Regions from separate parts of the Vibrio sp. M260121 genome, predicted to be linked through region 1. Evidence: predicted binding sites of a transcription regulator. Region 1 holds the regulator's gene; each other region holds the start of a gene.
The links. The regulator PurR, encoded in region 1, represses purine synthesis genes. The targets are predictions, from matches to a motif close to TNANGNAAACGTTTNCNTNA.
Positions count from the first base shown of each region.

Region 2: QTO06_RS14995 (phosphoribosylaminoimidazolesuccinocarboxamide synthase) is a predicted target of PurR. The motif match lies at 3,573-3,592, and genes of this name have one in related genera.
Region 3: ihfA (integration host factor subunit alpha) is a predicted target of PurR. The motif match lies at 3,194-3,213, and genes of this name have one in related genera.

Region 1 is NZ_JATABF010000004.1:104,625-112,145, reverse strand. Features, by position in the region: gene QTO06_RS04210 (alpha/beta fold hydrolase) at 35-838, shown strand; gene QTO06_RS04205 (putative signal transducing protein) at 876-1,193, opposite strand; gene QTO06_RS04200 (TVP38/TMEM64 family protein) at 1,193-1,882, opposite strand; gene QTO06_RS04195 (TfoX/Sxy family DNA transformation protein) at 2,003-2,593, opposite strand; cyclic di-GMP riboswitch class I at 2,710-2,799, opposite strand; gene purR (HTH-type transcriptional repressor PurR) at 3,085-4,089, opposite strand; gene QTO06_RS04185 (hypothetical protein) at 4,110-4,259, opposite strand; gene torD (molecular chaperone TorD) at 4,534-5,181, opposite strand; gene torR (two-component system response regulator TorR) at 5,415-6,128, shown strand; gene elyC (envelope biogenesis factor ElyC) at 6,244-7,050, opposite strand; gene cmoM (tRNA uridine 5-oxyacetic acid(34) methyltransferase CmoM) at 7,165-7,521, shown strand, end outside.
Region 2 is NZ_JATABF010000026.1:66,401-73,921, reverse strand. Features, by position in the region: gene QTO06_RS15005 (hypothetical protein) at 1,641-1,988, opposite strand; gene QTO06_RS15000 (hypothetical protein) at 2,072-2,407, opposite strand; gene QTO06_RS14995 (phosphoribosylaminoimidazolesuccinocarboxamide synthase) at 3,709-4,812, shown strand; gene QTO06_RS14990 (transporter) at 4,961-5,338, opposite strand; gene QTO06_RS14985 (phospholipase A) at 5,574-6,332, opposite strand; gene QTO06_RS14980 (helicase-related protein) at 6,452-7,521, opposite strand, start outside.
Region 3 is NZ_JATABF010000006.1:145,018-152,538, forward strand. Features, by position in the region: gene purT (formate-dependent phosphoribosylglycinamide formyltransferase) at 1-790, shown strand, start outside; gene QTO06_RS06000 (thiopurine S-methyltransferase) at 870-1,520, opposite strand; gene QTO06_RS06005 (RelA/SpoT domain-containing protein) at 1,857-2,633, shown strand; gene ihfA (integration host factor subunit alpha) at 2,778-3,074, opposite strand; gene QTO06_RS06015 (AEC family transporter) at 3,601-4,479, shown strand; gene QTO06_RS06020 (LacI family DNA-binding transcriptional regulator) at 4,491-5,486, opposite strand; gene QTO06_RS06025 (aminoimidazole riboside kinase) at 5,723-6,640, shown strand; gene QTO06_RS06030 (glycoside hydrolase family 32 protein) at 6,727-7,521, opposite strand, start outside.

The DNA of each region.
Region 1 (7,521 bases):
TCCCTTTCACAAAAAGTGTTTTTCGTACTGATACATGACTCAGCCACTTCTTTTCCACAAAACCTATTTGCACCCTACCAGTAATGAGTGGGTTGTTTTCGTACATGGTGCTGGTGGCAGTTCTTCGATCTGGTTTAAGCAAATCAAAGCGTATAAGCAGCATTTCAATTTGTTGCTCATCGATCTTCGAGGTCACGGAAAGTCCAATCAACTGTTGAAAGAACTGATTACTAGTCGCTATACCTTTACCGCTGTTACTCAGGATATTTTAAAAGTGTTGGATCACCTTAAGATCCAATCAGCACACTTTGTCGGTATGTCCTTGGGTACTATTATTGTGCGTAACTTGGCTGAACTGGCTTCAGACCGTGTTCGCTCAATGGTGCTGGGTGGCGCAGTCACTCGTTTAAATACTCGCTCACAGATACTGGTGAAATTGGGGAACCTTGGTAAACACATCCTTCCTTACATGTGGCTGTACAAGTTGTTTGCTTATATCGTTATGCCGCAGAAGAACCAGCGTGAATCAAGGCACTTGTTTATTCGCGAAGCCAAGAAGCTATGCCAAAAAGAATTTAAGCGTTGGTTTACTTTGGCGGCAGATGTGAACCCATTGATGAGATATTTCAAAGATCGTGAATTACCTATTCCGACGCTGTATTTGATGGGTGACCGAGATTACATGTTCATCAAGCCAGTGAAAGAAATGGTCGCGGTGCATAAGTTGAGCGTACTGAGAGAAATACCAGATTGTGGACATGTGTGCAATGTAGAAAGGCCCGATGACTTTAACCAACATTCCATCGAGTTTATTAAGCAGCAGAGTCTAGCGGCTTAACGCATTTATCGAAGAGAGCAAAAGAGTAGGGGAGCCGTTATGGCTCCCCTATTTGATATCCACATTGCCAACACGCACCAAACTGACCTTCGTTTTGTTCTGAACACTGTGGGCACTGCCAGTCTTGATAAGTCAATTCCGCTTGTTGACGATAATCTTCAACAATGGCAGATGCTTTTAGTTTCTGCTCCGGATGTAAAAGCCAAACATACGGGTCTGTATCATCGCTAAACGGCAACTCACCCTTTAAGCCGAACATTCCCTCACCTCTTACTTCACAAGCTATCTGTTCGGTTTTGAGAAGCTCACAGACGATATGAGCTTCTGCAGGATTTTTAGCGATGTATATCTTCATTAAGCATTTCCGTTTTGAACTTGGGCTGGGCGAACTTTATTCATAACCCATTTTGCGATGATTGGGAACAAGCCGAGCAGAGCAAACGACGCTAATACGGTAGGTGACACAATTCCTGAAAGACTGTCGATAGTGGCGAGCTGTGTACCTGCATTTAAGTAGACGGCAGTGCCTGGCAACATACCGATTTGGCTGGTTAGGTAGAATCGTGCGACTGACATTGGTGTCAGACCCATCAACAAGTTGATCAAGAAAAACGGAAATACCGGAATTAAACGTAGTGAGAAGAGGTAAAAAGCACCGTCTTTTTCTACACCTTGGTTAATGGCATTCAACTTATTACCAAACTTGCTTTGTACCCATTCACGCAACAGGTAACGGCTGCTTAAAAACGCAATGGTTGCGCCGATTGTGCTGGCAAAAGACACCAACAATAAACTCGTCCAAAAACCAAATAAGGCTGCACCAAGAAGCGTTACAACCGCAGCACCAGGAATAGAAAAAGCGGTGATAGCAATGTAAGCGAAGAAATAGGTTGCGGCGGCAAACACGAAGTTTTGGTCAATGAAACTGTTTAACGCTTGTTGCTGTGCTTTGGCGTTTTCTAGCGTTAAATATTGACCGAAGTTGACACCTAAAAAGATGATGGTCGCGAGTAGGATCAGTCCTAAAATCAGTTTCTTATTCATATCAATGGCTCCGTTTGGCTTCTTAAATAATAAGACAGAATGAAGTAAGAAAAAATTTCAAAAAAAAACCGCAGTGTGAAAACTGCGGCTTTTACTCAATGTCATGCTGAAATGATTGCTCTACGAGAGAGCACTCATCAACTCTTCCCGGCGAGACTGAGGTACGACGCTCCAATGTGTACCGTTGATAGCGCCTTCAAGCGCCCACAACAATTCAAGGCTTACCGTAGAGGCATGCGTATCTTGGATTGCTTTGTAAGCGTTTAGGGCACCTTCTTCTTCTAGTTGCTCGACAGAGTCAATGCCTGCTTTCTTCAACATACGTTCAGTTGCAAGGCGTAGATTAGGAAGGTCTTTCAATCGGTTAGGTTTGGCGCTCGCTTGTTGTTTTTTCTCTTGCTTAGCAGTCTCTAGAGATTGCTTTGCAACTTCAATCAAGCGATCGGTCGAATCCCATAGATCATCAGAAATAGCGTAGTATTTCGTAACGACTGGGAAACCACGTTTCTTGTAGACGTACGGTTTTAGTCCTTGAGTCTCGAAGTCAGATGAAGTTTGTTGGTCAGCTCGTATATGAAGTTGATTGTTCACAACTAGTGCAAACATCGTTTCATCGGCGAAGAGCCCAAAGCCGCCAAACATTGAACGCGACTTGATATTACCAAGTGCCTCAAACAGCTTCATTGAGTCTTTGAGTATCGGTTTATCCATGATGTGTTATCTCGGTGTAATTAATATTACGCCACCAAAAATCAGGTCCGAGAGATTAGCAAATGCATGCAGACACAATGTCATTAAAGGGTAAACTCACTTAATGCATATTTGCCATCGGTAACCCCGCTACCTTCCATCTAATAAGATGGTTCAGGCCGGAGGCTTTGCGTCCCACCCTTTCGAATGGTTTGCCCTGTGCGTGACTCTTTGAGAATACTTCGTATATTGAATTAACATCACGTTTCAAACACAAAAGTGTGATCTTGGTTCAGTTAATAGCGCTAAGTTGATGTGTTTTGTTTCATATTGCTGAGCATCTACTTGTCATACAAAAGCTTGATGTAGGAAATGGGCTACACCTTAATTAAAACAGCAACTTATCGAAGCTTAAGGTTGTATTCTTGAGCTGAAATATTAAGGGAAAGTTATTTTTAGATATTAAAAAAGCGCCCATAAGAGCGCTTTATAAAATGAGTTCGCAGATGAGGTTAGTTTAGTTTCTTAACCGTGTTGCGAACAACGATCTCTGGTTGCATCTCGAACACACGTTTCTCGTGTTCTTTGTCTTTGATGCGTTCCAAAAGGATCTCAAATGCGTTTTTACCCACACGACGTTTTGGTTGGTGGATAGTCGTTAGCGGTGGAGAAAAGTATTCTGCAAGCTCAATGTTGTCGTAACCGATCACGGATACATCATCCGGTACTTTGATACCGTTTTGCTGCAAGCGGCTCATTAAGCCTAGCGCCATTGTGTCGTTAAAACAGAAGACAGCTGTTGGGCGTTTTTCCATTGCTGTGATGTTATCTGCCGCCAGTACAGCAGTATCACATTCGAAGTTACCTTCAAGAACCCAATCTTCGTTAACCGTTAGGTTTGCTTCCGCCATTGCTCGGCGGTAACCAGCGATACGCTCTTGGCACGCTGCTTTTTCAAAATGACCGCTCAAACATGCGATGTCAGTGTGACCGTTATCGATCAGGTATTTCGTCGCGATGTAGCCGCCTTCTTCCGAGTTATCGATGATCTTATCTGCCTGCGAGCTCTCAGGGCCCCAGTCCATCACAACTTTTGGAATGTCAGAATGGCGGTCTAACATCTCTTTTAGCTCTTCCGTCAAGTCAGAACACATTACTAGGATGCCATCTACGCGTTTCTCAGCTAGCATGCGGATGTAGTCACGTTGCTTCTCGTAGATACCGCCCGTGTTACAAAGAATTAGAGTGTAACCTTGACGGTAACAGTAACTCTCAACACCATCGATGACTTCAGAGAAGAATAGGTTGGTTGATTGAGTAACTAACATACCGATAGTACGAGTAGAGTTGCACTTCAAGCTACGAGCAACGGCGCTTGGCGCGTAATTTAGTTCATCAACCGCTTTCATTACTTTTTCTTGGGTTGCTTCTGCAACAAAGCGAGTTTTGTTAATTACGTGCGAAACCGTTGTGGTAGAAACGCCGGCTAAGCGAGCAACGTCTTTAATAGTGGCCATAAATGATGTCCTGTATCGAGCTACTGAATACCGTGAGTGAAGACAACCATACGCTTAGGGTCTTGCACAAACCGAGCAACTGCAAGAAAGGGCATTGCTGAGATATTTGGCAGTGGTTGTTCCGAATCGGTATAAAAAGATTTGTAGCAACATTTGTTGCTGATACTCATATTCCCTTCTTTTATAAGTGAGGAATTAGTCAGCAATCATGTTAAGAAAACACAAAAACCGCTATATTTCAGCGGTTTACATATAAATCATATTTAATCGTTTGCGCTCACATTTTAGACTGATGTGGGCAGGCTGGCAATATTTTCAGCGGTTGTTTTGTGCCCTTGAGGTCACATTTTCACGGCTAAATTGGTTGGGATTCTCTAAGCCAGATTAAAACTAAACGAATAAAATAGGGAGCCTAAATAGCAGGCTCCCTAAAATAGGCGGCAATTATTCACCAAGAAGGTAGGTGCTGTCCAGTTTACAAAATGCAATTAATAGTTGCGCAACGCTAATATAGAAGCCAAATTCGTCGAACTGCTTACATTTAGCAGCAAACTGAGGTAGCCAAGTCAAAAGATGCTGTTGGATGAAATCGTTCTGCTTGTCGAACGCTTCTTCCATGTGCTTTTCTTGCTCTAGTTCGTTAGAGCGAATAATCATATTACCCAAGAAATCCAACTCTACCGCTAGGTGGTCAGCTGGCTCTTTCAGGTTTTCATCAACTTGCACGCCAAACTCTGCCATCAGTTTTTCCATCTCTTCTGCTGGCTTATCGTTTAGCAGGCCAGATTGGCCAATGTACATAGAGGCGTAAGGCAGTGCACCGTGCTTTTCTGTCTTAAGGAAAAGCTCGCAAAAGTCTGCTGCCAACTCAAGTTGTGCGTCTTCACGATCCTGCAGACGGTTAAGTGCATCAACAAGGGTATCCACAGCTGGTTTTAATGACTCATTTTCACCAAGGCCAGCCAAAAAGCTTCGAATTTCAACACTGTGGTAGCTTTCTAGTTCTTTCTCTGTCAGTTCTTTTGCGAACAGGCTAGAAAACCACCAATAGATTTCTGCGCGTTTCTCGTTAAAAGCTTTCACTTCTTGCATTTTTTTGCTCCTAAATGGTTATCCCCTAAGTGTAAACAATTAAGATGAATAGCAGTAACTATAATTGTTATCCATTATGGGAAAATATGCGCGTTTATGAATGGCTGTAAATAAGCTTGCTTTGAATCAATAAAAACGCAAAATCTTGCTTTTTAATGTATCTATGACTAGAAATGTTACTAGTTATGAATAGAATACGTCTTGGAAAATAAAAAAGACAGAAAGTGGTGTAAATGAGCTATCACGTATTAGTCGTAGAAGATGATGTAGTAACTCGTAGTAAGCTTGCGGGCTATTTCCAAAATGAAGGCTACAAAGTTAGTGAAGCAGAGAGCGGGGCAGAAATGCGCGAAGTGCTTCAAAGTGGCGATGTAGACCTGATCATGTTGGATATTAACTTGCCTGGCGAAGATGGCCTTATGCTTACGCGTGAATTACGCAGCCAATCAGATATCGGCATCATATTAGTGACAGGACGCACGGATAGCATTGACAAAATCGTTGGCCTAGAAATGGGCGCAGACGATTATGTGACAAAGCCTTTTGAACTAAGGGAATTATTAGTTCGCGTTAAGAACTTGCTGTGGCGCATTTCAGCGGCACGTAGCGGTTCGCAAAAGACAGCGAACGACACTAATGAAGAACACATTGTGCGCTTCGGTGAGTGGACGTTTGACATTCAACGTCGTGCTCTAAGCCGTAACGGTGAGCCAGTGAAACTAACCAAAGCGGAATATGAGCTATTGGTGGCACTGTCTTCGTACCCAAATCAGGTACTAAGCCGCGAGCGTATTTTGAATATGATCAGCCACCGAGTGGATGCGCCAAACGATCGTACTATCGATGTACTGATTCGACGCATGCGCGCTAAGATGGAGTTTGATCCAAAGAACCCACAAATCTTTGTGACCGTTCACGGTGAAGGCTACATGTTTGCAGGTGACTAAATCATCGCAATAAAGAAAAAGGAGAGCATCGGCTCTCCTTTTTTGTATCTGTTATTTCTGTAAAGACAATCTAACGATAAGCTTTATTAGCGACAACGTTTTTGCTAGGCAGCAATTAAGGTTGTGCGACTTCAGGCTCTTCTATCTCAACCATTGGCGTTTGTCCTACGTTGTCACGCAGTTTCTGCCATAACCCGCCAAGATACTCATGCCAGTACAATTCCGTTTGCTCTAAGTAACGAGCTTTCGGTGCGTACTTTTGCCATGGCTGTTCGATATCATCAATCGCCATAAAGTTCGTTGGTGCGGGGATGGGTTTAATACCCGCAGCGTTGAACTCATACAAAGCACGTTTCATGTGGCTAGCAGAAGTCACTAACACAATATCTTTTTGTTTTACGAAGGCTGCCGCTTGGCGTGCTTCTTCCCAAGTGTCTTTCGCGTCTTCCAACAAAATGATATCGGATTTGGCCACACCAAGAGAAAGCGCAACGTTCGCCATCATACGAGCATGGCTTATTTCAGAGCCGCCAGCGTAGCCTGACAGAATGAGTTTTGCACCTGGGTACATACGCAAAATACGAATGCCTTCGGTGAGTCGCATCAGTGCTGTGCGACTTAATTGAGAAGTGGGCGGGATCTCATTGTCCACCACATGTCCGTTACCGAGCACCATGACATAGTCAACGGTACCAGAAACAGGTAAAAACGCTTTATACTCGCGCTCAAGAGGCATTAACAGCTTGGTTGAAACAGGTTGGAAGGCAACAAGAAAAATGCCGACGAAAGAGAATAGAACAACAAAGCAGCCAGTTTTACGTTTTGTGGTAAAACTAATGAGAGCAAGACCTAACAAGCCTATGATTAACAATGCCGGAAGAGGCATCAACAAGGCTGACATAACTTTTTTCAGCTCAAACATACATAAATAGTCCGAAAAAACATCAATTGATAATAAAAATGAGGATAACCCTCTTTATTCCTGCTTTCCTTGTGACAGAATAGCGGCACAATCCGTTATGATAACTCAGCAGAAGTGACAGAAGACCGCAATTTCGACGATATCGCCCACAAATTTGCAAAAAATATTTACGGCTCCGATAAAGGGGAGATCCGCCAAATCATTGTGTGGGAAGATTTTCTACAGATTCTAAGTGAATTAGACGCCGACCATCAAGCCCTGCAAGTCCTTGATGCGGGTGGTGGGTTAGCACAATTGTCGCAAAAGCTTGCTCAGCTCGGACATCATGTCGCTTTATGTGATCTATCTTCGGAAATGCTGCAACTAGCAAAGCAGGATATTGAAAAAAACGGTTTGCTTGAGCAGTATCGCCTGATTCATTCACCTGTCCAATCCATTGGTGACCATATGGAAACGCAGGTGGACCTTGTC
Region 2 (7,521 bases), on a different contig from region 1:
TTATTCAATAATTGAGATTCCAGAAAACATCAATAACTGGCTCATCAACAATACACAGATTCGGTTAATACTGAATTCACATTTTTTACTATCTTTCATTGCAGCTAACGCTTCACTGTAAAAAATATAAGCTTCAGGAGAGCCTGTTTTTATCTGTACAGTTCGCATTCGTTGCTTGCACAGAAGTTTTAACAAAGATCCGTTGAGTATTTTTAGCCCCCCAACTTATAAAATATCGTTCGCTTTCCTAACATTCGAAAGAGCTGAACTACAAAAAATACTACTACCGTTAAAAACAGCAGTATTATTTTTCTTTTAGATATATGAAAACCTTACTCTTTATGAGCAATAAATTTGTCTATCAATAACTACTTCTTTAAAGGCTTAGAACCTCATAGGCCCCTTAATTAACTAATAAACTAAACGCGAACTAAAATGATTAATTAGCAACGATAAATCTGTCCACTATTGCTGAACAAGACTTAACTTGTTTCCTGTCGTATACAATAGTTACTTTTTTATTAGCCATAAATGCGGAAATCAATGAACTTGCCTTTACCTCATAGTTTAATGCTGAGAGAGGAAGTGTAAATCTCTGTCCATCATCACAACTGGAGACAGAGTTATCTTTATAGTTAGGAAAGAAACTCAAACCACCACTAGTTGGATATATTTTATATATACTTACGTACCCACTCCACTTCCAGTCTGTAGCATTAGCAGATGCGCACAGTATAATTGAAAGTAAAACGGAATATATGCTTTTCATTTTTATCCCTATCAATATAAATTTTGGTCGTCACTTAAAATCGATAACATCCCCTGTTCTTAAAACGAACATAGAATAATAATGAATATATTTCACATGTATTTTTCGCACACAAAACTATAAATAACTATATTCCCCCCCTACATGCAGACTAACGTAGAAAAGTTATGCATTAGGAGAACAGAACTAATGTACTAAGATAAAGTGTAATTGATACAAGCCTTCATCAATCGCATGATTTATGTACTGGAATACATAAATCATACAGCAATCTATAAGTTAGATAAATACAATATCATGGAAAGATCAAAAAAAATAAATGAAAAATTATATAACCCTAACGCAAACGACACTATCATAAAATTTAAATGACAAATAACACACTAATTAATGATAAAATCATATTAAATAGCAAAAATCAGCCAAGATTAATTTAGTGTTTGAGAATATAAAAAATAAGCCAATCATTTTCACTCAGGTTTCTTTGCTCTCGACACAAAGGGAAATTTTCCAAATGAAGCAAAGTAGGAGACGGTAAGTTAAAAGCACCGTGAGCAACAACTTAATAAGAGGAAGTCTTCACACTTCTAACTCGCAAAAACCCAGTTTAGGTTTTTAGCTGCTGACCAACTCTTAAGCGAAGAGCAAGACTCGACCTCTACGTTGTTGGTCTTATGTTTTACATTACAAAGATATACAGTTGGTAAACCTCCGGGACCATTGACTAACACGGTCCCTCCCCTTCCGATAGCAAGATAAGCTACCTTTCCTTTGCAATATGTGTCAGCAGTGGCAGCTGAGAGAAGTAGAACGATAAGAGATCCTATTATTTTCTTTAGAGTTTATGATTTACAAAAACTATCAGGCGAGGTTAAAAAATGCGAACATGTCCGATAGTCGCAAACGTTGGTCCGACCCAATGTGTTTTTCCACAGCTTGCATTTACGTATACATCCACCTCTTTACCCGCCATTTGAGCAGATAATAAAACGGTAAACCAAGTTTTATTGGTGAGTGGATTAAGAATGATATCTCCACTCGAATTTACTTTGCAGTTATGGGGGTTTTGGAAGCTTTCCAACTTAATAAGCGCTGTTGTTTCGTTTAGAACGTACATACTCTTAACTTTTGATTTACCAGACCACCCCGCAGCTGCTGAAGTATAAAAAGATGTAAGCATTACAAAGGCAGCTGTCAATACTAAACACCAAGATCTCATCTCATATCTCCTCGACTTTAAAATTGAGAAACAAATGTTTCTGTCCGTACATATTAAAAGCACTTGATGTGAATTCAGGTTATCTAGCCAACCCGATGGACTCTCATACGATTTCCAACGCAAGAATCCGTATGGCTCTCTTTATCATAACCGATGTTTACCTTCTCTTTAGTTGAGTATGCTAATAGTAATCGTGACATAATGAGCTGGCGAGACTCTGACGATATTGCTGGGTCGATAGCCATATAATCAGTCAAAGTGCACTTTGGGTGAGAATCGGGCATACCTTCGACTCGGATCAGAATAATAGTATTTCCTGGGTAAGTTAGAACCGCTTTTACTTCACCTGAAAAGTTTGCTGTATACCTTGCGTTTGCCGCCAGAGGAAATAATAAAAGTAGTAGTAAGATGTTTTTCATATCTAGCTTTCCAAACCTAACACCCAGTCATTTAGTCTAGGCCCAAAATACCAACCTCTTAACCAGTCCCAAGGTTTGTGGCTTGAATCCGTACAATCCCCCTTATCGTTGAACCAGAGCGTTACAGCCTTATTCGTTGTTTGTGCAGTCAGCAGGGTTGAGTAGATTATTCTACATGTCTCTTGGCTTATTCCGTTGTAATCACTGCCAACTCGACATAGCCTGGGCCAATTCAAAGGCCCTAATTTCTCAACTAAAATATCACCTGTGTGAGGAGCTATGCTCACCCCTTTGACCTCGCCTGTACAGGTATATTTGCCATAACTTGCAAACGATGTTAGTGACAAAAGCGCTGTAATTAACAATCTAGACATTTAAAAGCCTCTTTATTTCACTTGAAAATAAAGTCATGTTTTTTAAATTTTATAACACTCACTCCCCTAGAGAAGAATCATAAAAAACAAAAAATAGAACATCATTCCAATTAATAAGTTAATGCTATTTTATGAATTCTACACATGAACAATGAAAAGTAAAAGTCTTAATTATCATAAATTAACCTACTGGAATATATAGAATGCCATTAAGTAAAGCTTATTATCAAAAATAACAAAAAAACTCTTTAAGCCAAATATGCTTTATTCAAGAAGTCTTTCATTGTAGTATATTCACAATTTCAGGAACTAAATTACGCGCACAAGAATATGCTTATATATACGTAGAATTGTACCAGTTAAAGTTTCGTTATAAAGACTTCTAACTGCGCATCCATATTTAGAAACGCTAATTTACTTAAGACTAATATTTGAATATAAAATGAAAAGAATCTTCGCTTACTTATTAAGCACCTTATGTGCTTTGCCTATATACGCAGGACAAACGAAGTCAAATTTAACAATCGAGCACCTTCGAGTGAGAAAATCTGTTGCTTACATCAAGTTTTCTGAATGTAGTTACTACTCACGCGTCTACCTTAACAGTGAGTATGAAAAACTCATGTATTCGGTCGCAACAGCTGCAGCACTCGCAAATAAAAGAGTCAGTGTTGAATTCAACGGTGACGACTGCTCAAAAAAAGAACTGGAGTTAGTCTACATTGACTTCTTACTGTTTAATCATTTTTCAAAAGTTTCTATCTACGTTTCTTGCCTCGCTAATTTAGAATCAAAGCAAACGTTTGCTTTTTCTCTGGCGAGTTAAAATAGTTCTGGTATGATGCCCTCATTCGATTTATTCAGCGTGCTCTTTTCGCTGGATATCTTCTCTTTATGACGTTTGATTAAGATGATAGGAATGTCGCAATGAGCCTTGCTAATCAAGTACTTGCCGTCAATGACGACCTGCCAATTCGCACCCACAAGCCTGTTCACAGCGGAAAAGTTCGCTCTGTTTACTGGTTAACTGAAGAAGACAGCGCACGACTGATCAAAGAAAAAGGATACGATGTCGCTACTGATGCCCCACTGGCCATCATGGTGATCAGTGACCGTATCTCTGCATTCGATTGTATCTGGCACGGCGAAGGTGGACTCAAAGGCGTTCCGGGTAAAGGCGCGGCACTCAACGCGATCTCTAACCACTGGTTCAAATTATTCAAAGACAACGGCCTTGCTGATAGTCATATCTTGGACATCCCTCACCCATTCGTTTGGATCGTACAAAAAGCGAAGCCAGTGAAGATTGAAGCAATCTGCCGTAAGTACATCACGGGTTCTATGTGGCGTGCCTACGCAAATGGCGAGCGTGAATTCTGTGGTATTGAGCTTCCTGAAGGTCTTGAGAAAGATAAAGCCCTACCTGAATTACTAATGACACCTTCAACTAAAGGTATCTTGAAAGGTATTCCAAGCGTTCCTGAAGCGGATGACGTGAACATCACTCGCCAAAACATCGTGGAGAACTATGAAGCTTTCAACTTCTCAAGTGCAGAAGACATTGCGCAATACGAAAAGCTATTGAAAGAAGGCTTTAATGTGATCAGCGATGCGCTTGAAGCCGTTGACCAAACGTTCGTAGATACTAAGTTTGAGTTTGGCTATGTGCACGACGCTGCCGGTAACGAAAAGCTAATTTACATGGATGAAGTAGGTACGCCTGATTCGTCACGTATTTGGGATACAAAAGAATACCAAGCCGGAAACATCGTTGAAAACTCGAAAGAAGGTTTCCGTCAGTTCTTATTAAACCACTTCCCTGATCCTGATATTCTGCTTAACAAAGAGCGCATGCCCGAGCGTGAAGCTCTTGCTCGTGATAACGATCTGCCAGTAGAGTCTTTGATGGACATCTCTCGCACGTATATCGGCATCGCAGAAAAAATCACAGGGCAGCCAATCAAGTTGAGCAATAATCCGAAAGCAGAGATCATCGAAATCTTGAGCAAAGAATACGGTTTGATTGATTAAGCTTTACTCGCTCAACGCTGAGTAAAAACCGAATACAAAAGGGAGCTAAGCCAAAACACAGCATTGGTTCTCAGGTTTACAATAGGTAATAAAAAAGCGACCGAATACTCGATCGCTTTTTTGATTGGGGGAAGGTATAGCTTTAGTGTTAGAACTTCAAATTCAGCACATCTTGCTCGGCAGTTTCTACTTTTAGTTTGCTTCGAGATTCAATGTACTCAATCTGCTTTGAGTCTAACGAATAAGGCATAACCACACGTAGTTCATGGATCCCTTCATGTTTTGCTAGCTTCACCAACATCACTAGATTGGATTCATCGCTCTGACGTGAAGACATCGATTTTAAGGCAGCATCCCAAAGGCGATCCTCTGGTTGGCTTAATTCCGCGATGTTCTGTTTCCACATCAGACCAAAAATGGGAGCGATGGTGGCGAAGGCCTCCAAAAAGGTCCACTTCTTACTTCCCGTTGCTCCTAGGAAGCTTGTGTAGTCGAATTCAATGCATGTCTTTCCTTGTTGCTCCATCCTATGCCTCGACACTCTGAACTGAGGTATACAAAATATCGTTCAATTACTTTGATATAGCAATAGGATATAAAACAATGGTCTTTTATGCCTTAATTTAACCTCAAAAGGAAATATTAAAACCAGCTTTGTAACAAATGATGTACAGCTTCGCCATATATACGCATCCAATTGATTAATATTTTAAACGCCAAACTAAAAGCACGCTCCCGCAAGGAGAAGAAGCAAATCGGTACTAGAGGTTAACCAACTTGATTCCCAGTCCAATACGGGTTTGTGAATGGTCATAATCAATCAAGGTTTCACCATAGCCATGGTAGCCCTGAACATACAAACCTAAGATGTCATTAAAGTACAAGGTGTACCCCAATTCTACGCCACCTTTGTCATCGGCAAAGTTGTAGAAGCCTCGGGTATTAAACACACCAGCGCCAGTATAGAACTTCGCCCACAATTCATAGGGTGCATAGTAGTCTTCCATGTCGTCATTTTCTGTGGTGACGACCCACCAAGTATGCGCACCGTATTCAACTGGACCGGAGAAACGCTCAGCAGCAAGATAAAGACGATCCCAGCTACGAGAAAGCTTACTCGACTGGCCGTTTGATTCATGCTTGTAACCTAACTCTAAGTGGTTAAATAACAGCATGTTTGATTGGTGAGCCAAGAACACTTGTGGTTTGTAATTGGTCTCTCTGAACGGAGAGGAAATGTCAGAGTTAGCGAGTTGCCAGAGAGACTTTTGCGTGTATGCGCCCATTAACGCGGTGCCAGAGCTGAATCGGTAAAACGGGATCGAAGCTGAGATCTGAAACTTAACTTCAAACTGTTGCAGCGAGTCCATTTCAGAACCGAGTTCGTTGTAAGCGTTTTGATTGATGTCGGTGGTGTATGTACCTAATACGTAGTTGTCTTCATAAGTTGAAATCTGTGCAATGTTTTTTCCGTAAGCCAATGCGGGACACAACAAGAATGGAATTACTTTATATTTCATCGTTTTCCTTCACGTCGCTCAAGAGGAGCGGCAAATTCATTCCTTATCACCTAAAAATTAGGTCATAAACTGCAAGGGAAACTGATTAAAGCAATTATCGTTCCGGGTTATGAATTGCCTTATTTCACATCCAGCACACGACTGGCTTTTTTGTACTGCACTTTCCAACCAGACCAACGAGGTAGCTCCCAGCGTTTAGGGTCCCCCTTTCGATTGCCATCGGTATAAATAACATGAACCAACTTGCGAGACACGAAGTACTCCACGTCGAGTTTTAATTCAGCCAACAGCAGTTTAAGCGGAAATTGCTCTGCAAAGTCCTGATACTCCCAATCAGGAATGCCTTCGAATGGGATATCGTCCGCTTCAAACAGTTCAATGTCTTCCATGCTTTCCACGCCAAGCGTTTCTAACTGTTCCACGAGCCAAGTTGAAAACGACAAACCATCAAGCGTGTCTTTATCGATAGGCTCTTGATTTAATCCAAGCGCGTTATAAATCTTCCAATGTTGTATTTGCTGTTTTCTTAACGGGGCAAAACCCGGAAGTAGCGTTTCGGCTTCAATCATCTCCACGATGGACTGAACTGCGACACCACCTTCAAGCGCTTGGAATTCCGTGCAAATGGTTCGCCCAGCATAGGTCAAATGCATGGTCGCGCGCGGCACTTCTTCCTCATAATTGGTTTCGCCTTGCTGCCACTCGCCAAGTTCTAATTCACGCAACAACTTAAGTGAAATGGGCAGCATTACAGAGGCAAGGTTAAGAGTCTGCTTTACGCCTCGTCCGGGCACGCTATGACTATCTAGCACCAATGCTGCTTCGCTTTTTTCGGGGAAACGGCTATTACGCCCGACCATCATTTCCATCAAGCCATTGCCTAGCGCGTCACGACGTCGTTCTCGGCGCACAAATACAAGTTCTGGATGTAACGTGGCAATGGCTTTGGTCAACTCATCACGTTTGTATCGCGATGCGACTTCAAGATCCGGCAATTCAAACACTTCTCGCATTTGTTTTGCTAAACCTTGCGCTTCATCAAGCACGCTCACATCAACATTAACGCCAGGAAGCTGCTCCCCTCGCACCAAACGAATCATCAACGAGGCATCGCAGCCAAATGGTTCTTCTTGTGCTAATGCTTCCGCCGATTCCCCACCTTGCAATTGATACAATTGGGCTGGTACAG
Region 3 (7,521 bases), on a different contig from region 1:
TTATCAATTTTCTGACAGCTTTGAGGACTTTAAAGCAGCAGTAGAACACGTTGGTATCCCATGTGTTGTTAAGCCAGTGATGAGCTCTTCTGGTAAAGGCCAAAGCGTTATCAAATCAGAAGAAGATGTTCAAACGGCTTGGGATTACGCACAAGAAGGTGGTCGTACAGGTGCTGGGCGTGTGATTGTTGAAGGCTTTATTGACTTTGATTACGAAATCACACTGCTAACCGTGCGCGCAGCTGATGGAGTGCACTTCTGTGCTCCGATTGGGCATCGTCAAGAAGATGGTGACTACCGTGAATCATGGCAGCCACAAGCAATGTCAGACAACGCCATCAAAGCGGCTGAATACACGGCAGAGAAAGTCGTTAATGCACTGGGTGGCTACGGTCTCTTTGGTGTAGAGCTGTTCGTTAAAGGCGATAAGGTTATTTTTAACGAAGTGTCCCCTCGCCCACACGATACTGGCATGGTAACCATGATCTCTCAAGAAATGTCTGAGTTCGCACTGCATGTTCGAGCGTTCACTGGAATGCCGATCAACAACATAGTTCAGTATGGACCATCAGCATCAGCGGTTATTTTAGGGCAAGGTACATCAACTGATATCCGCTTTGACAATGTTGCCAAAGCACTGGCTCAGCCACAAACCCAAGTACGTTTGTTTGGCAAACCTGAAATAGACGGTCGTCGTCGCTTAGGCGTTGTTTTAACGCGTCGTAAGACTATTGAAGATTCGATTGAAGATGCAGTGAATAACGCATCTAAAGTGCAGATCGTTTACTGATTTCATTAATCAGCTAAAGATAGACAAAAGCGCAGCTCAATTGGCTGCGCTTTTTCTTTCTGTGGGTTCGAAAAGTCCTTTATTCGCTCTCTATTAAGTAGACTTCTTCAGAGAAGCGACTTAGACCTTTCTTCGCAATTTTTGGATGGTTTTCGTCGGCTTGATCGACATTCAAACAACTCACCTTATAACCCGAAAACAGCTGTTCAATCTCTTCGACTGGCACGCTAAATGGAGGGCCTGACATCTCATCCTGTGGGTAGTTAAGAGTCACAAGTAAAATACGTCCGCCAGGGCTCAACAGTTGCTTAAGACGAGCTACGTATTCTTCTCGCATTTCTTGCGGCAAAGCCACAAGCGCAGCACGGTCGTAAATGATATCGGCTTTAGAAACAGGTGCAGTAAAGAAGTCGCCAGTGTAAATCGACAGCTCATCGAACTGATACAACTCATGCATGCCGTTTAGTGATGTGACCGTCGGAGTGTAGAAGTGTTCAGCAAAAAACGCACGCACGGCGATAAGGCTGAGTTCGACACCCTGCACATCATCATGCTTCGTCGCAAGCCATACCAAATCTTCTGACTTTCCGCACAAAGGAACTAACACGGTGTCTTCACGTTTAGGGTTGGTATGCTGCCAGAATGCAGGTAACAGTGGATTCACGTCATCTAGGTGGAAACCAATTTGGTTACTCGCCCATTTACTGTGCCAAAATTCTTGATCTCTCATTTTACTTCTACTTGTCGGCTGATTGTGGATTCGAGCTTTGCGCTTCGCTTTTGTGGGGTAAGACTAATGATTTTTTCAAATTTGTCTATGCCGTTCATCTTTGGTTAATACTGCAATGGTAGTATGGCTATCGTTCAAGAATGAACCCTTCCTTTATCTGGTTGTCAGAACAAAGGAAAGCAAAATGGTGATCTAGAACACGATTCCACCATAAGGCTAAAAAACGGCCTTGGAATCTATCGTAGAGCCCCCATTAACTAGGTAGTACCTGATTTGCGAATCTTAGTGACCTTTTCGTTACCCATTTTCTAAGTGCAAGCAAGTTAAGGAGAGTGAATGAGCTTATTTTTACGTACTACAGCATTGATGCTTTTAGTACTAAGCCGTGCGCCGGCGTTCGCCGCACTTCCAAATGTCCCGAGTAACGAGCAACAAAACCGTTCTGCTAGCCAAAACGAAGTTTGCTCAAAATTGTTTAAGCATAGCCTTAGTGGTTTGTATGGCATTCAGTCAATCGACTCCAAACCAACTCAGCCTTATTCAGATTTCGACGTACTTTACAGCAAAGCTCACCAAGCACAATTCGAGTTAGAAACCATCTGTAAAAGTACTGCCCTTCTTACTGACGCCCAACCTTACTTCGCAGGCGTTAAATCTCAACATCGTGCCGAAGAAAAGATTGCTCACGAATTGGATGGTCAAGTAGAGCGAATTACAGACTTAGCACGAGCAACTATCGTAGCGGATGACGTAGCAAGCCTTGTATCCGTATATGAAGCACTAGAACGTGAAACAACTATCGTTAAAGTGAAAAACCGCTTTAAGAAACCAACCGCATCTGGTTACCGTGACTTAAACTTACTGGTACGTCTTCCTAAAACGAATTTGATTGCTGAAGTTCAACTGCACCTTAAAGCCATTGCTGATGTTAAGAATGGCCCGGAGCATGATTTGTACGAACAAATTCAGAAGCTGGAGCGTCAAGCTCTGGTAGAAGGCCGAAACTTAAATGATATCGAGACAGCTTCGATTTGCAGCATGCGCACTCAATCGAAAAACTTGTATCAAGAAGCTTGGCATCCGTACCTGACGACACACCTAGAAGCTGCATAAACAAGCTGTCTTTTAGAAACTGATTTCCTCCATACTGAAAAACCACCGCAATTGCGGTGGTTTTTTATTTGTTCTTTAGTAAGTAACGAAGCGTACAGACAAAAAGACCACGACAAAGCGTGGTCTCATTCCATGTTACATGGCTTACTGGTCTGCCTTTAGGTTCTCTACGCGAGCTTTCAACTTTTGACCCGGGCGGAACGTAACGACACGTCGAGCAGTAATAGGAATATCTTCACCAGTTTTCGGGTTACGACCAGGTCGTTCGTTTTTGTCACGAAGGTCAAAGTTACCAAAACCTGACAGTTTTACCTGTTCGCCACTTTCTAGTGCCTTACGAATTTCTTCAAAGAACACTTCCACCGTTTCCTTGGCGTCCCGTTTACTAAATCCCAATTTATCAAACAGGTTTTCTGCAAGTTCGGCTTTTGTGAGCGCCATAAAACTTTCCTCAAAGCTATGTTAAACAATGCTACCTAGTGTAGCGCCAGAGCAGTTTTACCCTACCAATTCAACAACATATCGGGGTTACATCAGGAAGTGTATGCCAAGCTTATGATTTTCGCCAACTTTTTTCTTTGCTAATATACCGAATGTTTTACCACTGCGGTACTTTACCTACCATCATTTCCAGATTTTACTTTAATTCCCTCTCTATCGAGAAAAATATCCAGTTTAAATAACTAGTTTAAAACCTTAAAACAACATTAATCACTATTTAATAAAAATGTCAGACACTGGCTATTTTACAAACAATTGACACAAAACTTCTCTGTTTTTCAGTAGTTTGAGTCACTTCAAAAATAGATCTAACCAGTCACATTCAGCATACTTTTTTTACCTATTCTGCTAGGTGAATTGAAAAACGAAAGCCTGAACGAAGGCAAAATTCTGCATGTTACTCCATGACGGTAACTGGAAACATTGATACTGTTTTCACATACCGCCCTCTTACTAGCGAGCCAACATGTTTCACCAAGTCGTCAGCATTCTCTTCCCTGTATTCGCTTTGGTTTTTGTTGGCTATCTCGTTGGCCGCTACATCAGACCAGATTTTCGCCCCATCAATCGCATTAATATGGATGTGTTCACGCCAGCACTCGTCTTTTCATCGCTGGTAAGCATGCCTCTCGACATGGATCAAGCCCCTCTCTTGATTGCTGCTGTTATTGCTGTCGTCGTTCCCGGCATTGTGATGCTACCAATTGCTAAACTGACCAGTCTTTCATTTAAAGCATGGGCACCACCACACATGTTCCGAAATAGCGGCAACTTAGCGATCCCGCTGTTCACGTATACGTTCGGTGAACTCGCTTTACCCTCGGCAGTGCTGTTGTTCGTTGTCTCTGCTTGTTTACACATCAGTTTGGGTGTAATGCTGCTCAGTAGCGGCAATCCCTTCAAACAGATCATTAAGATGCCGATTTTCTTATCTGCTTCACTCGCTTTGTTTATTAATCTTTCAGGAACTGGCATTTGGAACCCATTATATGAGGCGATTGCATTACTCGGACAAGCAGCGGTACCAGTGATGTTACTTTCATTGGGTGCCCAGATGTTGAACCTGAGATTAGGAGGTTTAAAGGTAGGTCTTATGTGTACCGTGCAATCGCTTGGGACTGGTGCGATCGCATTTGCATTAATCTATTGGTTTATCCCACTGCCGACAATGCAACTGCAAATGATGGTGTTGTTCACTATGCTGCCACCAGCCGTCATGAACTATTTGTTTGCAGAGCGACTGAACATTGAGCCAATGACAGTCGCTTCAATGGTGTTGTTTGGTAATTTCTTCAGCATAATCACGTTGCCGCTACTGCTGTTGTTTACCCTTTCACTCTCTTGAGCAAATCAGCCCTAGCGATAGTGGATCTTCGCAGGAAGCACCACTTGCTGCGGGGTGTGTTTTGGATCGGTTAGCAGTGCTTTGCCAGCTTCATATAAGCTTTGCGCAATCAAATCACAATCCTGTTCAATCGAATCTATCTTAATTGGTAAGCAATCCAAAATAGCGTAGTTGTCGAACGTCGCAATTTTCATCTCTTCATTTAGCAGTTGCTGCTCTGAAAGGAAACGCAAAACCCCTTCAAGTATGGAGTAAGAAGCAACGAACAAACGTTCTGGAAGGCGACCTAACTCTTGATAGGTTTCCTGCATCATTTGATAACCTGACTCGGGTTGGTAATCCTTATGTTTAACTAAAGCCGCTTCAAATTTCACTCCGGCTTGCTCCAACCCTGCTTGGTAACCAGCAAAACGGTCTTTACTTGGAGACAGCTCTAACTGACCGCCAAAGTAAGCGCACTCTTTTGCTTCCTTACCTAACTTCTCTACGACTTGTTTAGCGGCGTTGTGAGCATCGGTTTTGATTGTCGTCATCTGTTGCTGCTCAATAACACGGTCAAACAAGATCACAGGCGTAGACTGTCTGACTTCTTGATAAAAGCTATCGTCAGACATAGACGTTGCGACCATCAGTAAATCAACTTGTCTTTCTAATAGGCTCTTTACTGCTTCTTGTTCTTGCTCAGGTTCATCCTCAGAAGAGGCGATCAACAACTGATAACCACTGCTTCGAGCGAGCTTCTCGAGTTGCTTAGCGGTTGTAGCAAAACCCATGTTGGCCAAATCAGGAATAACCAAGCCCAAGGTATACGTTTTTTTCGCTTTTAAAGCGCGGGCATAAAGGCTTGGTGCATAATTGTGTTCCGCGACGACAGCTTGGACACGTTTTACAGTGTCTTCATTGATTCGGTGTTTCTTGGCGTGTCCATTTAAGACAAAGCTGACTGTGGATTTAGACACTCCGGCCAGTTCTGCAATGTCCGCTAGCTTTAATTTTTTGTTCTTCACCTGGTCATTCCGTGGTTATTTTAAGCTTGGGCTTTTTTATTATCCCGCCAATGATACTCAGGTTAATTATGAAAGCCATCACAATCCCCTACTTTGCGCTTGGGCAAACACTCTAGATCATGGTTAAGATCACAATTAACGTCATGTTGACCTTTTTGGTTCAAATAAATATTGATTAGCTAAAACGATTTAGCAAAAATGTAGTTAGTGATTAGATTCTATTTTAGGTAGTAGTTATGAGTAAGATTTGGGTGACTGGCGATGCCGTTGTTGATTTGATTCCAGATACAGAAAGCACGTATTTGAAATGCCCCGGTGGCGCGCCAGCCAACGTTTCAGTCGCTATTTCTCGATTAGGCGGTAACAGTGCTTTCTTTGGCCGTGTTGGTCAAGATCCTTTGGGCCGCTTCATGAAAGCAACGCTGGCACAAGAACAAGTCAACACAGATTACATGCTGTTGGATGAAGCACAGCGTACATCAACTGTGATTGTAGATTTAGATGACTCAGGTGAACGCAGTTTTACTTTTATGGTGAAGCCAAGTGCAGACCAATTCCTAGTCCCTGCTGACATCCCAGAATTTGCTCAGGGTGAATGGCTGCATGTATGTTCAATCGCACTAGCAAACGAACCGAGCCGCAGCAGCACATTAAAAGCGATGCAAGATATTAAAGCAGCCGGTGGTTTCGTCAGCTTTGATCCAAACCTGCGTGAAGAAGTTTGGGCGAACCCAGAAGAGTTAAAGCCTGTGGTTCGCCAAGCAATTGAGCTGGCTGATGTGGTGAAATTCTCTGACGATGAGCTGCTATTCCTAACCGACACGGACTCACTCGAAACGGGTCTTGAAGCCATAAAAGCATTCAATAATACGCTTGTCCTTATTACTCAAGGTGCAAAAGGCGCGTTGGTTGTATTCAAAGGTGGACAAGAACTGATTGCGGGCCAAGCCGTCAAGCCTGTAGATACAACAGGCGCTGGCGACGCATTTGTGGGTGGTTTGCTGGCTCGTTTAGCTCAACACAATGAGTGGGCGAACAAAGAAGCGATCCATTCAGCAGTTAACTGGGCAAATGGTTGTGGTGCTCTAGCGACGACGCAAAAAGGCGCGATGACAGCATTACCAACTCAAGATGCTTTGTTGGCTTACATCTAAAACAACATTGCTATAGCTTGAAGCTTAGGTAATAAAATAGAAATCCCCGCAATCGCGGGGATTTTTTTAATTTGTCGTTTTTAGAATTAAACGTTTTGGAAAGGCGCTGTTGCCGCTTTCAAATAATGCAGAGTTGCTTTTCGCTCTCCACCTTGTAGCGACATTCGTGTCGCATCGACATCAGTAAACACACGCGACGTCATCACCGCTTCACCACCGTTAACAAACACTTCAACAGAAGAAGTATCCGCTAAGATACGCAGTTCAATCTTGCCAGACTCTAGAGGCAATTCGCGAACCGTGTCTTGTGCTCGATTCAATGTTTTAGAACGATCTAAGATCAATCGACGCTCAACGTCATCCGCTTTTATCGTCAGTTTTTGCGTTGTATTTTCGAAGAGGCATAACTCGTCTCCCCACTCCAACGTGATAGTTAAATCGAAAGACTTCGCTCCGATATCCATACCATCGGAGTTCAACACAAATTCGTTTGTGGATTCAATTAGCGATTCAAGCTCATGAATTGGATATTGATACAGCTTACCATCACGGAAGCTCATTTCACGCATTGTCGTCAATTGATGTACCCAGCCATTGTCTGAACTCGGTTGATCGATTTCATCTGGTAATCCCATCCAGCCACACATAACACGGCGGCCATCTGGCGTAAGCATGGTTTGTGGCGCGTAAAAATCAAAACCAAAATCGAGGTGTTGGAACTCGCTCAACTGAAGGCCATCTTTATCATTCCAATTTGCCTTCACGATGCCATTATGGTGAGGAATTGAGTTGTGTTCAGAAAACGAAGGAATGCCTTGCGGGCCAATTACAACAAAGCTCTGCTCAGACAAATTGAACATGTCCGGACATTCCCACATATA